4 regions of the Neorhizobium sp. USDA 3394 genome follow, and region 1 is predicted to be linked to each of the others. Evidence: predicted binding sites of a transcription regulator. Region 1 holds the regulator's gene; each other region holds the start of a gene.
What was found. Region 1 encodes LexA, which represses DNA repair genes until DNA is damaged. Its sites were predicted from a motif close to TGTTCNNNNTGTGTTCNG; they were not measured.
Positions count from the first base shown of each region.

Region 2: ACZ9EJ_RS19115 (ImuA family protein) is a predicted target of LexA. The motif match lies at 1,433-1,450, and genes of this name have one in related genera.
Region 3: ACZ9EJ_RS05085 (putative DNA modification/repair radical SAM protein) is a predicted target of LexA. The motif match lies at 1,207-1,224, and genes of this name have one in related genera.
Region 4: radA (DNA repair protein RadA) is a predicted target of LexA. The motif match lies at 2,126-2,143, and genes of this name have one in related genera.

Region 1 is NZ_JBWCDU010000001.1:1,941,940-1,945,145, forward strand. Features, by position in the region: gene kdsA (3-deoxy-8-phosphooctulonate synthase) at 1-614, opposite strand, end outside; gene ACZ9EJ_RS09215 (VOC family protein) at 619-1,491, opposite strand; gene lexA (transcriptional repressor LexA) at 1,692-2,411, shown strand; gene ACZ9EJ_RS09225 (ComEC/Rec2 family competence protein) at 2,392-3,206, opposite strand, start outside.
Region 2 is NZ_JBWCDU010000001.1:3,871,080-3,874,285, reverse strand. Features, by position in the region: gene ACZ9EJ_RS19120 (Y-family DNA polymerase) at 1-433, opposite strand, end outside; gene ACZ9EJ_RS19115 (ImuA family protein) at 474-1,412, opposite strand; gene ACZ9EJ_RS19110 (metallopeptidase family protein) at 1,584-2,021, shown strand; gene ACZ9EJ_RS19105 (DUF1737 domain-containing protein) at 2,037-2,243, opposite strand; gene ACZ9EJ_RS19100 (HpcH/HpaI aldolase/citrate lyase family protein) at 2,240-3,142, opposite strand.
Region 3 is NZ_JBWCDU010000001.1:1,076,705-1,079,910, forward strand. Features, by position in the region: gene ACZ9EJ_RS05075 (glycosyltransferase family 4 protein) at 1-482, opposite strand, end outside; gene greA (transcription elongation factor GreA) at 514-990, opposite strand; gene ACZ9EJ_RS05085 (putative DNA modification/repair radical SAM protein) at 1,230-2,462, shown strand; gene ACZ9EJ_RS05090 (UdgX family uracil-DNA binding protein) at 2,459-3,206, shown strand, end outside.
Region 4 is NZ_JBWCDU010000001.1:2,464,009-2,467,214, reverse strand. Features, by position in the region: gene ACZ9EJ_RS11895 (CvpA family protein) at 1-579, opposite strand, end outside; gene radA (DNA repair protein RadA) at 684-2,087, opposite strand; gene alr (alanine racemase) at 2,191-3,206, opposite strand, start outside.

The DNA.
Region 1 (3,206 bases):
GCATCGAAGATCACCGGCGCGCCCATGGACGCCATGATCGGCAGCGAACGCATGTCGGAGACCAGCGTGTTGTAGCCAAAGGAGGCGCCACGTTCGCACAGCAGAACGTTCGGGTTGCCGCTCTGGGTGATTTTGGCGAGCACGTTCTTCATGTCCCAGGGCGCCAGGAACTGGCCCTTCTTGACGTTGATGACGCGGCCGGTCCTGGCGGCTGCGACAAGCAGGTCCGTCTGGCGGGAGAGGAAAGCCGGTATCTGCAGGATGTCGACCGTCTCCGCCACGACGGCGCATTGCTCTTCCGTGTGAATGTCGGTCAGGACCGGAAACCCGAATTCCTTCTTGAGGTCGGCGAAGATCTCCATGGCGGTTTCGAGCCCGATGCCGCGCTTGCCGGAAATCGACGTGCGGTTGGCCTTGTCGTAGGAGGACTTGTAGACGAGGCCGATGCCGAGCTTGCCGCAGAGTTCCTTCAGCGCATCCGCCATCATGAAGGCGTGGTCGCGGCTTTCCATCTGGCAGGGGCCGGCGATCAGCGACAGCTTTGCATCCTGCGCGAAAACCACCTTGCCGTCTCCTTCGCCGACGGAGACGCGTGGATTGGCGGTAACTTCCATGAACCTATTCCTCGAAGCCGAACAAAACACCCTGGCCGGGCGCCGCCGAGACGAGAACACGGCCCTCCCGGCGGACGAATGCGACGTCATTAGCAGCAAGGGTGATCTCTGTCACGGCAAGATCGGCCGTCTTGAAGATGATCGCCCGGCCGCGCAGGCCTTCGGCGCCCGGCGTCGACGGAAGGGCGAATTCCGCTTCGAGTTCGTGATCCTGCAGGATGCGAATGCGGGCATTGGCCGCGGCAAGCTCGAGCGATGCAGGCTCCGGCTTGGCCTTTGTCATCAGCACCTGCTCGGCCAGGGCTGAGAAATCGGAGGGCGCCGATGCCGACAGAATGATCTCGCCCAGCCCCAAGACCGCATTGGAATGGCGCTCCAGTTCGCCGCGATCGGCCGGCAGAGGGTTGATGCGCTGGCAGGAAAACATCAGGAAGTCGGGTGCCCGGTCATCTGCCGCAAAAGCCAGCCGGAAGCTCGCCTCGGTTTCGGAGCCGTCGGGCAAGGTCATCCCGCGGGAAAATTCCAGCACGTCGCCTGCCGAGACGCCACGCATTTTGAAACGCGCGTGATCGGCCATCGCGTCGCCCGTGGCGACAACGAGCCCCGAGAAGCCCTGCCTGTCGCGTGCCCCGCGGAAGGCCAGATCGCGTGCGGTAAAAACGTTGCCGCGCTTGGCGGCAGCGCTCGCATGGCGGCGATTGGCAAGGGCCAGCGGCTCCAGATAGCTGCCATCCGAGAAGAACACACAAGCATTGGCTGTGCCGAAAGGATGAAAAGCGTCGGGCGCAACTGTAAAACCGAGCTTCGTGAGCCGGGAACGCGCAGCGGTAAGTCCCGCCACCGGCAGCACGAGATGATCGATCGGTCTTGCGTTCACGCGAGGGCCCCCGGGATTGGAATCGCATAGCTACTTTGGCAGCGGGCTCGCGCCGCGCAAGTGGTGAGACACGAGATATCTGGCACGCATCTATGAAGAAAAAATCATCATACTTCACGAAAATTTAGGGACTTGCGGAACACATATGGAACATATAGTGTCTGTTCTGGATTTGTTTCCGACTCTGAGGGTGCCAAAAGATGCTCACGCGCAAACAACAGGAATTGCTTCTGTTCATTCACGAACGCATGAAGGAATCCGGCGTCCCGCCGTCATTCGACGAAATGAAGGACGCTCTCGACCTCGCATCCAAGTCCGGCATCCACCGCCTGATCACGGCACTTGAGGAACGCGGCTTCATCCGCCGCCTGCCGAACCGGGCCCGGGCGCTCGAAGTCATCAAGCTGCCGGAAGCCTATTCGCCGAGCATGCAGCCGCGGCGCGGTTTTTCGCCAAGCGTCATCGAGGGCAGCCTCGGCAAACCGCAGCCGGTCGCGGCGCCTCAGAAACCCGCCGCCAACGACGACTCTTCGAACGCCACGACCGTTCCGGTCATGGGCCGCATCGCCGCCGGCGTGCCGATCTCGGCGATCCAGAACAACACGCATGACATCGCGGTGCCAGCCGAGATGATCGGTTCAGGCGAACATTATGCGCTCGAGGTCAAGGGCGATTCGATGATCGAGGCCGGCATCCTGGACGGCGACACCGTGATCATCCGCAACAGCAATACGGCCAATCCGGGCGATATCGTTGTGGCGCTGGTGGACGACGAGGAAGCGACGCTGAAGCGCTTCCGCCGCCGCGGCGCATCGATCGCCCTCGAGGCCGCCAACCCCGCCTACGAAACCCGCATCTTCGGGCCGGACCGGGTGAAAATCCAGGGCAAGCTCGTCGGTCTCATCCGCCGTTATCATTGATCATCCGCCGGAGCGGTTCCGGCAACGATCTGTCGAACGCCTGGCTTCGCCAATCATAGTGGCGGTGCCTGCTCCAGGGACGGTCTGCGCCCGCCATGGCCGCACGGGCCTGCCAGCGCCGAATGTCGGTCGCGCCGTTGAGGAAAATCTCCAGGGCGCCCGCCTTGCGAAGCGTGGCACCATTGATCATCAGGGCGCCGGACCGGCATTGGTCGAAGCGGGCACGCGGCGCAATGACAAGATTGGCGGCATCGCAGGCGGCGCCTGCATAACGGCTATCCTCGACAGCGATGACGATGCCCTTGCCGGTGCCTGCCGCACACCAGGCGGTCGGCTCACAGGTGAAGCGGCCGGCAGGCGCCTGTTTTATACTCGATTTTGCCGTTTCGAGTTCCTGCGGTGTCAGTTCGCGGCGCCCGTTGGTTTTCTCGCCGGGAGGCTTGTCGTCGGGTGGCCTCTCGTCGGGAGGCTTGTCCCTGGGTGGCGACATTTCGGGCTTGGTGGGATCGCCGAGCAGAAGTGCCCTCTTCCATTGGTCGTAGACAAAGTCGGGCGGGCGGGCGCGATTGGTGGCGACCCCTTCTCCATCGACAAGTGCGACCATCGTCCCGTCTTCCGAGATCAGGATGTCCGGGAGGGGCATCGACCGCTCCTGCCAGGAAAGCAGCAGAGCGGTCGCCATCAGCGGTAGGCCTATCAGTCTCAGTCTCGTCCTCAGCAGCGTCAGCAGCAGAAACCCTGCCGTCGCGACGGCCAGGAACCAGGGATGCTGCCGCCCTGTGCCGACATCGCCGC
Region 2 (3,206 bases), 1.9 Mb from region 1:
TTGCGCCGTCAATCCTCAGGGCATTGACCGGCAGCGGCGCCAGAACCTCTCCCATCGGCCCCTCGGCAATCACCCCGCCCCGGCCGAAGCGACAGGCGGCCCAGGAAAGGCCGGGTGAGGAAGAAATCGCTCCCCTGACATCGAAGCCCATGTGGAGAAGCTGGCCGAGCACCTCCTTGAGCAAGACGTGTTCGCCGCCGAAGAGATGTGCGCAGCCGGTAATATCCAAAAAGAGACCATCGCGTCCGTCCAGCGCCACCAGCGGGGTATAACGGTCGCACCAGTCCGCAATCGCTTCGAGCAGAGCACGGTCGGCCGCCTCGTCCTCATCCACCACGTCGATCTTCGGGAACATCGCGCGCGCTTCCGCCAGACCCTGTCCGCGTTTAAGGCCGAGCCGCTCGGAAACCTCGTCCAGCGCCGTGAGCCGCATCGCGTTTTCGCGCCGCCCCGCACAGAGGATCGGCGGGTGCTCAGGACGCTCTTTCAAGCGCCACGACATCCCCCAGAGCCGGCGCGCGATCCTGTCGGTCGCCAGATGCGGGAAGACGAGCGCCAGGATGCGCTGGCGGGTTGCGGAAAGAAAAAGCCTCTCCTGTGTCTTGGCCAAGGGAAAATTGACGGTCATGGGGGTTCCACTCCAGAAGTAAGGACAGCGGAGCCGGGTTACGGCTCTTCTCCAGGGTGAGTTTGAAAACAGGATGACCGATGCTGCCGCCAAGCAGGGATCCATCCGCAAGATGCCGGTGAGCCGCCGGCGCCGGTTCGACAAGGAAGCGGAAGGAAGCGCTGCTCGCTTCCTCCTCCCCCGCATGCCGCACTAGAAAGAGCGGCCGGCCCGCGGCCTTTGCCCTGAGACCCAGCCTGCGGCTTTCGGTGAGGCCGAAATGCCTGGGGTTTCCCCGGATCTCGAGAATGGTGGCGACAACAGCCCCGCTGGCCACCGCGGTCTCCGCAAGCCACAGGGCATCGTCCAGCTTGCGCGGCGAGGCGTAAAGAACATCCCGCGGGCTCAATCCGAACTGTTTGAGGCCGACGGAATAGGGGATACCGGCTTCCTGCGTGGAGACGACATCGCCGATCCAGAGAACCGGCGCCTCGCTCGGTTGTCTCGCTTTGAGATGAGATGCCAGCGAGAGAGCAAAGCCGCTTGCGGCCCCGGCATCTCCCATCAGCAGCGAGCGGATTTCCGTGATGCCGTCGAGCGGCAGACCGCCTTCCAATGCGGTGTCCATCTGCGTTATGCCGAATGGCAGACGGGGTGGGTTTTTCTTGGATGTCCTGCCCTCCGGATCGGCAGCCGAGTCCGCCTGTTCCGCCGCGGCAAGCGCCGGCAGAGATTTTCCTTCCAGTCTGGCGATCTGTTCGCGCAGGGCAAAAAGCGCCTCCTGCGCCGTGGCGTGCTCTGCCATGGTGTCAGCTCCATCCGTAATGTTCTCTTTATGTTCCTATGGATTCCAGAGCTGCCTATAAGAGTCAACAACCAAATCCTGGGAATCTTTTCCTGGGATCCTAGGCCGATGATTCTTCACTCGAAAAATATCGCGGGAGGTACTATATGGGCCTGATAAGAAGGAGAGCCTATGGCCCGCATCGACCAGACCGACGATTGGCAGGATCGCCACGCGCCGACGATCAGCACATTCGAGTCGTTGGCGATCGAGGCCTATGGTCACTTACCGGAGGAATTCCGGGCTCTCACCGTCAACCTGACGATCGAGATCGAGGATTTTCCGGACGACGACGTTTTCGAGGACATGGCGCTCGAGACGCCTTTCGACCTGCTCGGCCTTTTCGAAGGCCGCGGCATTTCCGAGCGGTTCAACATGGAAACGGGCGAATTGCCGAACCGCATCCGGCTTTACCGCCGGCCGATCCTCGATTACTGGGCGGAAAACGAGGAAACCCTGGGCGATATCATCACCCATGTGCTGATCCACGAGATCGGCCACCATTTCGGCCTCAGCGACGACGACATGGAGCGCATCGAGGCCAGCGCCGAGGAAGCCGCCCAGCGCTGATCCTCTGACTGGAGCCTATTGCTCGCCGAGCTTCATCTCGGGATCGTATTCCTTGCCGTGAACGGTTTTTGTCACTGCCTGGCCGCACTGCATCTCGCCGGTCGTGGCGTTGAAGGCATAGGTCGGTGAGCCGGACAGTTCCCAGCCCTTGTTCAGCGCCGCCGTCACCTTGTGGCAGAAGGAGGAATCGTCGGGACCGGTGAGGAAGCGATACAGTTTCATGGCGTTTTCTTTCTTTCAGCGATGATCCGGGCCGTGGCGGCAAGTCTTTCGGCCTCCACCAGATGCAGCCTTTCGACCATCTTGCCGTTCAGGTTGATGATGTTGAGATGTTGCGCTCCCGGTTCCGCAAAGGCGGCAATTACCGCCTCCGCCTCTTCCACGGCACGGGGGTCGGGTCCGAAATGCCGGTTGGCGGGTTCGATCTGGGCCGGATGGATCAGCATCTTGCCGGAAAAGCCCATGGCGCGGCCCTGGGCACATTCCGCTTCGAAGGCTTCCGCATCGCTGAAGTCGTTAAAGACGCTGTCGATCACCTCGATGCCATGGGCGCGGCCGGCGAGCACGATCTGCATCAGCCACGGCACCAGATAGGCCCGGCCGGGCTGCGGCAGCACGCCGGTTTCCTTGCGCAGGTCGTTGAGGCCGACCACGAAACACTGGAGCCGTTCGTCGACAGGAGCAATCGCCGGCGCATTCAGGACGCCCTTCGGCGTTTCGATCATCGCCCATATCGCAAGACTGTCCGGAACCCCGGCCTCGGAAAGGATATCCGCCACCGCCTGGATCTGCGACATGTGCTCGACCTTGGGGATCAGCACCACGTCGGGGCAAACCTCGGTGACGAGATCCATGTCCGCCTTGCCGAACTCGGTTTCGAGCGGGTTGATGCGGATGATCGCTTCCTTGCCCTTGAGCGGATTTTCCCTAAACAGCCGGCGCAGGTTGTCGCGGGCCTCGCCCTTCTTTTCCGGCGCAACCGAATCTTCCAGGTCGAAGATCACCGCGTCGCAATCCAGCCCATGCACCTTTTCCAACGCCCTCGTATTGCCGGCCGGCACACTCAGGATCGAGCGGCGAAGAGGAACGGAGGAATAATTGATATCGGTCAAGGCGGTCATCGGCGCTTTGTGCCAATCTTTTTGATCTGCGGCAATACCGCGCTGCGCAAAAGCCCTTGCAAGA
Region 3 (3,206 bases), 870 kb from region 1:
TTGGCGCGCTTGGCCTCTGCCTTGTCCGATGGCGGCGAGAAGCGGTTCGTGTCGATGCCGTGCAGCACGACGGTGTTCTTGACCGTTAAATAATCCGCAGTCTTGCCGCTCGTGGCGATGACGCCGTCCATCTTCGAGACCAGCCATTTGGTCCAGCCGGTATGGCGGCGCTGGGAGGCCGAGGTGAAGACGATCTTCATCGGCATGCGCAGCACGTCGCGCATGAAAATCGCCGGCAGCATCTCGATATTGCGGCGCGCGTGCCAGATCCGGCACCGCTTGCCGCGCGGCGGCGACCAGAGGCGGAAGAGGTCGCGGTAACGGATATGCGGCAGATCGGCGGGCAGGCCGGGGCCAAGCGCCGCGACCTTCTGGCCAAGCGATCTCTGGACGGGAACGAGCTGGATGATGGTCGACGTGACGCCGGAGAGCCGCCGCTTGAAATTCGGCGCGATCACTTCGACGTCACGGATATCGATGATGGCGGGGTCGCCTTGTTTGCCCACGGGCGTATCAGCCCCAGGAAATGGCGAGGATTTCGTAGGCCTTGGAGCCGCCGGGGGCGACCACTTCGATGGAATCGCCCTTTTCCTTGCCGATCATCGCACGCGCGATCGGCGAGGAGATGGAGATGCGGCCTGCCTTCACGTCGGCTTCCTGGTCGCCGACGATCTGGTAGATCTTTTCCTCGTCGGTGTCCTCGTCGATGAGCTTCACGGTGGCGCCGAACTTGATCTTCGAGCCGGACATCTTCGATAGGTCGATGACTTCCGCACGCGCGGTCAGGTCTTCCAGCTCGGTGATGCGGCCTTCGTTATGGCTCTGGGCCTCCTTGGCGGCATGGTATTCGGCATTTTCCGAAAGGTCGCCATGGGCGCGCGCTTCCGCGATTGCCTCGATGATACGGGGACGCTCCTCCTGCTGACGCCAGCGCAGCTCCTCTTGCAGCTTGGAAAAACCACTCTGCGTCATCGGTACCTTTTCAACCATTTCCTTGTCCTTCAGGCGCATGCCCGCGGATACCGCGGACACAAAAAGAAACAGGTTCCGGAGCGAAACTTCGGAACCATCGTAAAATCAGAATGTAGGTCACTATAACAGAATTTCGACAGCGAACGCTAGGAATTTCGAAACCTTGTCCGTGTGCCCCTCCTTCACCATGAGATTGCAAGCGGCACCGTTTGTCAATGACTTGACTGGCTGAAAAAGAACATTTAGTGAACATCCTAATGAAGAAGTCGCTGAAAGAACGCCTGGCGATCCTTTCGGATGCCGCCAAATACGATGCATCCTGTGCCTCCAGCGGAACCGTGAAGCGGGACTCGTCCGCGACAGGCGGGCTCGGCTCGACGGAGGGTTCGGGCATCTGCCATGCCTATGCGCCGGACGGGCGCTGCATATCGCTCCTGAAGATCCTTCTCACCAATTTCTGCATCTACGACTGCGCCTATTGCATCAACCGGTCGTCCAGCAATGTGGAGCGAGCCCGCTTCACGCCGGAGGAGGTGATCTGGCTGACGCTGGAATTCTACCGCCGAAATTATATCGAAGGCCTGTTCCTTTCTTCCGGCATCATCCGCTCCTCCGACCACACGATGGAGGAGATGGTGCGGATCGCCAGGGAGCTCAGGACAACCCATAATTTCCGCGGCTACATCCACCTGAAGAGCATTCCGGAAGCATCCGCGCATCTGATCGAGGAGGCGGGGCTTTATGCCGACCGGCTGTCGATCAATATCGAGTTGCCGACCGACAGCGGCATCAGCCGTTTCGCGCCGGAAAAGCGGCCGGAGAACATCCGCCGGTCGATGGGCAAGCTGCGGCTGAAGATCGAGGAAATGGCCGATCCGACGCTGCAGACGAAACGGAAGAAGACGTTCGCGCCGGCCGGGCAGAGCACGCAGATGATCGTCGGTGCCGACGGCGCCAGCGACGCGACGATACTCGGTACCAGCGCCCGGCTCTATGGCAGCTACGGGCTGAAACGGGTCTATTATTCCGCCTTCAGCCCGATCCCGGATTCGTCGAAGACCCTGCCGCTGATCAAGCCACCTTTGATGCGCGAGCACCGGCTCTACCAGGCGGACTGGCTCTACCGGTTCTACGGTTTCGAGATCGGTGAAATCACCGCGACTCAGGCGGGCGGCATGCTCGACCTCGATCTCGACCCGAAGCTCGCCTGGGCGCTCGGCCATCGCGAACGGTTCCCGGTGGACGTCAACCGGGCGGAGAAGGAGATGCTGCTTCGGGTGCCGGGTTTCGGCACCAAGACGGTCAAAGGCATCCTGTCGTCGCGGCGGTTCGGGCGGCTGAGGCTCGACGATCTGAAGCGGCTCGGCGTATCGCTCAGGAAGGTGCAGCCGTTCATCATGGCGGAGGGCTGGACGCCGCACCGGCTGGTCGACCGGACGGATTTGAGGGCGATGTTCGAGCCGAAGCCTGAGCAGTTGTCGCTGTTATGAGGTACCGTTTTTCGCTGCGGGGCAGGGGCGATCTCACCGAGTGGCGCGATGCCGCCCGCGCCTTCCTGATGGCCGGCATCGTGCCCGAATATATCGAATGGCGGACGATGGACGATGCCGACGGGCTGTTCGGTTTCGACGAGAACCACCTGCCGCCGCCGCATCCGGACTGCGAGCCGATGACGGTGCAGCCTGCCTTCATCCGGCTGGCGCAGGCGGTGCTCTGCCATTCCGACCCGACCCGGTTCGCGCTGCTCTACCGCATGCTGTTCCGGATGATGCATGGCGGGGTGGTGCATGGCCGGCATCTGCTGCGGATGGCGACCGACCCGGACGTGGTTGCCGCCAGCCGCATGGCGAAATCGGTCGGCCGCGACTATCACAAGATGACCGCTTTCGTGCGTTTCAAGGAGTTGCCGCTGCCCGAGGGCGTGCCTGGGCGGCGGCGCTTCATCTCCTGGTTCGAGCCGGATCACTTCATCATCGCCCGGGTGGCGCCTTTCTTCCAGCGGCGCTTCACCGACATGGATTGGTTGATCCTGACGCCAAAGGGTTCGGCCTCCTGGGACGGCGAGACGCTGCGCACGACGGATGAGCCGGCGGAGAAGCCTGATCTGCGTGACGAGACCGACGAGCTGTGGCGCACCTATTACGCCTCGATCTTCAACCCGGCGCGGTTGAAGGTGAAGATGATGACCACGGAGATGCCGAAGAAATACTGGAGGAACCTGCCGGAAGCGGAGC
Region 4 (3,206 bases), 520 kb from region 1:
TGTCGCAGGCGCGTCGTCTGCCGTCGGCTGATCCTGAGCCGGAGCGCCATCGGTCGGCGCTGCCCCGCGGCCGAGGATGCGGGCACGGATCTGCGGCTCGATATCGGCGGGCAGCACGGCTTCGAGGCGCGCGACCAGCGTGTCGAGGAACGGTTTCGATTTCGCCTGCGTCACCCAGCTCGGCTGCGCGTTGGCGGCCACCAGCCAGTTCCAAAACGCGACGGCCACGACGAGCAGCAGGATGCCGCGGGCGGCGCCGAACAGGAAGCCCAGCGTCCGGTCGAGCGCGCCGATGCGGCTGTCGATGATGAAATCGGCGATCCTCGTGGTGATGAACGAGATGATGATCAACGCGATGATGAAAATGGCGCCGGCGGATGCGGCGATCGCGATACGCTCGTCACTGAGATGAGGTTTCACATAGGGCAGGACCAGCGGGTAGAGGTAATAGGCGGCGGCAACCGAGCCGGCCCAGCTTGCGATCGACAGCACCTCTCGCGAAAAACCGCGAACCATGGCGAGCACGGCGGAAAACAGCGTCACACCGATGACGATACCGTCGAAAATCGTGATGGGCATAAATGATCTACTCCAGACTTGCCGACTTCAAGACTTGCCGGCTTCAAGCCCGGCGCCCCGCCTTACCGCAGCCGTCATACATCAGCGGGCTTGTTAACGGAAGATCAATCATCTTCCGGCGTTTGCCTCAGCTTGGAAGCGGAACCGGCGATGCGTGACACCAGGTCCGGCAGGTCCTCGATCGTCACCCAGCGTCCGTTCGAGCCCTTCGGCACCTCCGCGGACGTGGCCGGCAGCATCGCTCCTGCAAAACCAAGTTTCTCAGCTTCCTTAAGACGTTGGGCGGTCTGCGAAACCGGCCGCACCGCCCCCGAGAGGCTGATTTCGCCGAAATAGACGCAATCGGCCGGCAGGGCAAGACCGGCAAGCGAGGATACCAGTGCGGAAGCGACCGCAAGGTCGGCCGCCGGCTCGGTGATGCGATAACCGCCCGCGACGTTGAGATAAACGTCGTGCTGTCCGAGCTTGACGCCGCAATGGGCCTCAAGCACCGCGAGAATCATCGAAAGGCGAGACGAATCCCAGCCGACCACGGCACGCCGCGGGGTGCCGAGCGAGGTCGGCGCCACCAGCGCCTGCACCTCGACCAGAACCGGCCGCGTACCCTCCATGCCGGCAAAGACGGCGGCGCCTGGCGATTTCGAGTTGCGCTCGCCGAGGAAAAGCTCGGACGGATTGGTGACTTCGCGAAGCCCCTTGTCGGACATTTCGAAGACGCCGATCTCGTCGGTCGGCCCAAATCGGTTCTTGACGGTGCGCAGGATACGGTAGTGGTGGCCGCGGTCGCCTTCGAAATAGAGGACCGCATCGACCATGTGCTCGACGACGCGCGGGCCGGCGATCTGGCCTTCCTTGGTGACGTGGCCGACGAGAACCATGGCGGCCCCGGTCTGCTTGGCAAAGCGGATCATCGCCTGCACGCCGGTGCGCACCTGGGTGACGGTGCCGGGCGCCGAATCGGCCGTGTCGCTCCACAGCGTCTGGATCGAATCGATGATGACGAGGTCGGGGCGCTTGCCTTCGCCGATCGTGGCGAGGATGTCCTCGACATTGGTTTCGGCCGCGAGCAGTACCTCGGTATCGGCGGCATCCAGCCGCTGGGCACGCAACCGGACCTGCGCCACCGCCTCTTCCCCCGAGACATAGATGATCCGGTGGCCGCGGCGGGAAAGCGCGGCGGCCGCCTGCATCAGCAGCGTCGACTTGCCGATGCCCGGATCGCCGCCGACCAGCACCGCCGAACCGCGCACGAACCCACCTCCGGTCGCCCGGTCGAGTTCGGAAATGCCGGTGAAGATCCGCGGCGCTTCCTCGGTCTCCCCCGACAGCGTGGTGAGCGCCACGGCACGGCCCTTCTTCGGCACCTTGCCGGGGCCTCCGCCGATGCCGCCCATCATGTCGTCTTCGATAATGGTGTTCCACTCGCCGCAGCCGTCACACTTGCCGGCCCAGCGGTTATGCACCGTGCCGCAGTTCTGGCACACGAATTGGGTTTTGGATTTTGCCATGGGATCAGGTGCCGCCTTCGATATTCACAAATTCCACCGTGAACAAAAGCGGAACTATTGCTCTCTAACCCGAAAATGCGGCTGATGGCAAGGAGGGCGGCAGCTATTCGGTTTCGATATACCTGCGCTCATAGCGCAGACCGAGGCTGGTCAGCAGTTCGTAGCCGATCGTGCCGGCGTTACGGGCAACGTCGTCGACGGCTATGTTCGGGCCGAACAGCTCGACATAGTCGCCGGCCTGGATCTCCGATGCCGGGATATCGGTGACGTCGAAGATCGTCAGGTCCATGGTGATGCGGCCGATGACCGGAACCTTGCGGCCGGCGACGAAACCGAAGCCGCCCTGGGCGACCGTCTGGCGCAACGGTACGCCGGAGCCGGAGAGTGCTCGGCTGTAGCCGTCCGCATAGCCCGCGGACACGATCGCCAGCCGGCTGTCGCGGGAGAGCTGGTAGGTTCCGCCATAGCTCACCGTCTCACCCTTTTTCCCGTCGCGGATCTGGATGATGCGGGCTTCCGCCTTGACGACCGGCTTCATCGGGTTCGGTACGCCAACGATTGCCTCGCCGCCATAAAGCGCGATGCCGGGGCGGGTGAGATCGAAATGGTATTCGGGGCCTAGAAAGATCCCGGCGGAAGCCGAAAGGCTCGTCTCGATGCCGTCGAAAGCCTCCGCGACCTTCTGGAAGGCCGAAAGCTGTTTCTGGTTGAGGGGCGAGGAGGGGGTGTCGCCGCTATGAAGATGGGACAGCACCAGAACGGGCGAGAAGCTTGCCGGCCGCGACACGTCGTCGGCAAAGGCGATGGCATCCTCAAGCGGCAGGCCGAGACGATTGAAGCCGGTATCGACCTGCAGCGCACAGGGGTGGTCGCCATATTCCGATGTCACCGACATCCAGAAGGCGAGCTGTTCTTCCGAGGCCAGAACCGGCACCAGATCGTGTTCGAAGAACATCGCCTCCTGGCCGGGCCAGATGCCGGAGAGAACATAGATGCGCGCGTCGGGCGCATAGGCACGCAGCGTCACGCCTTCCCGCGCCACGGCGACGAAGAAATCCCGGGCGCCGGCCTCGTAAAGCGTGATGCCGCAATCCTCCAGCCCGAGCCCGTAGGCATCGG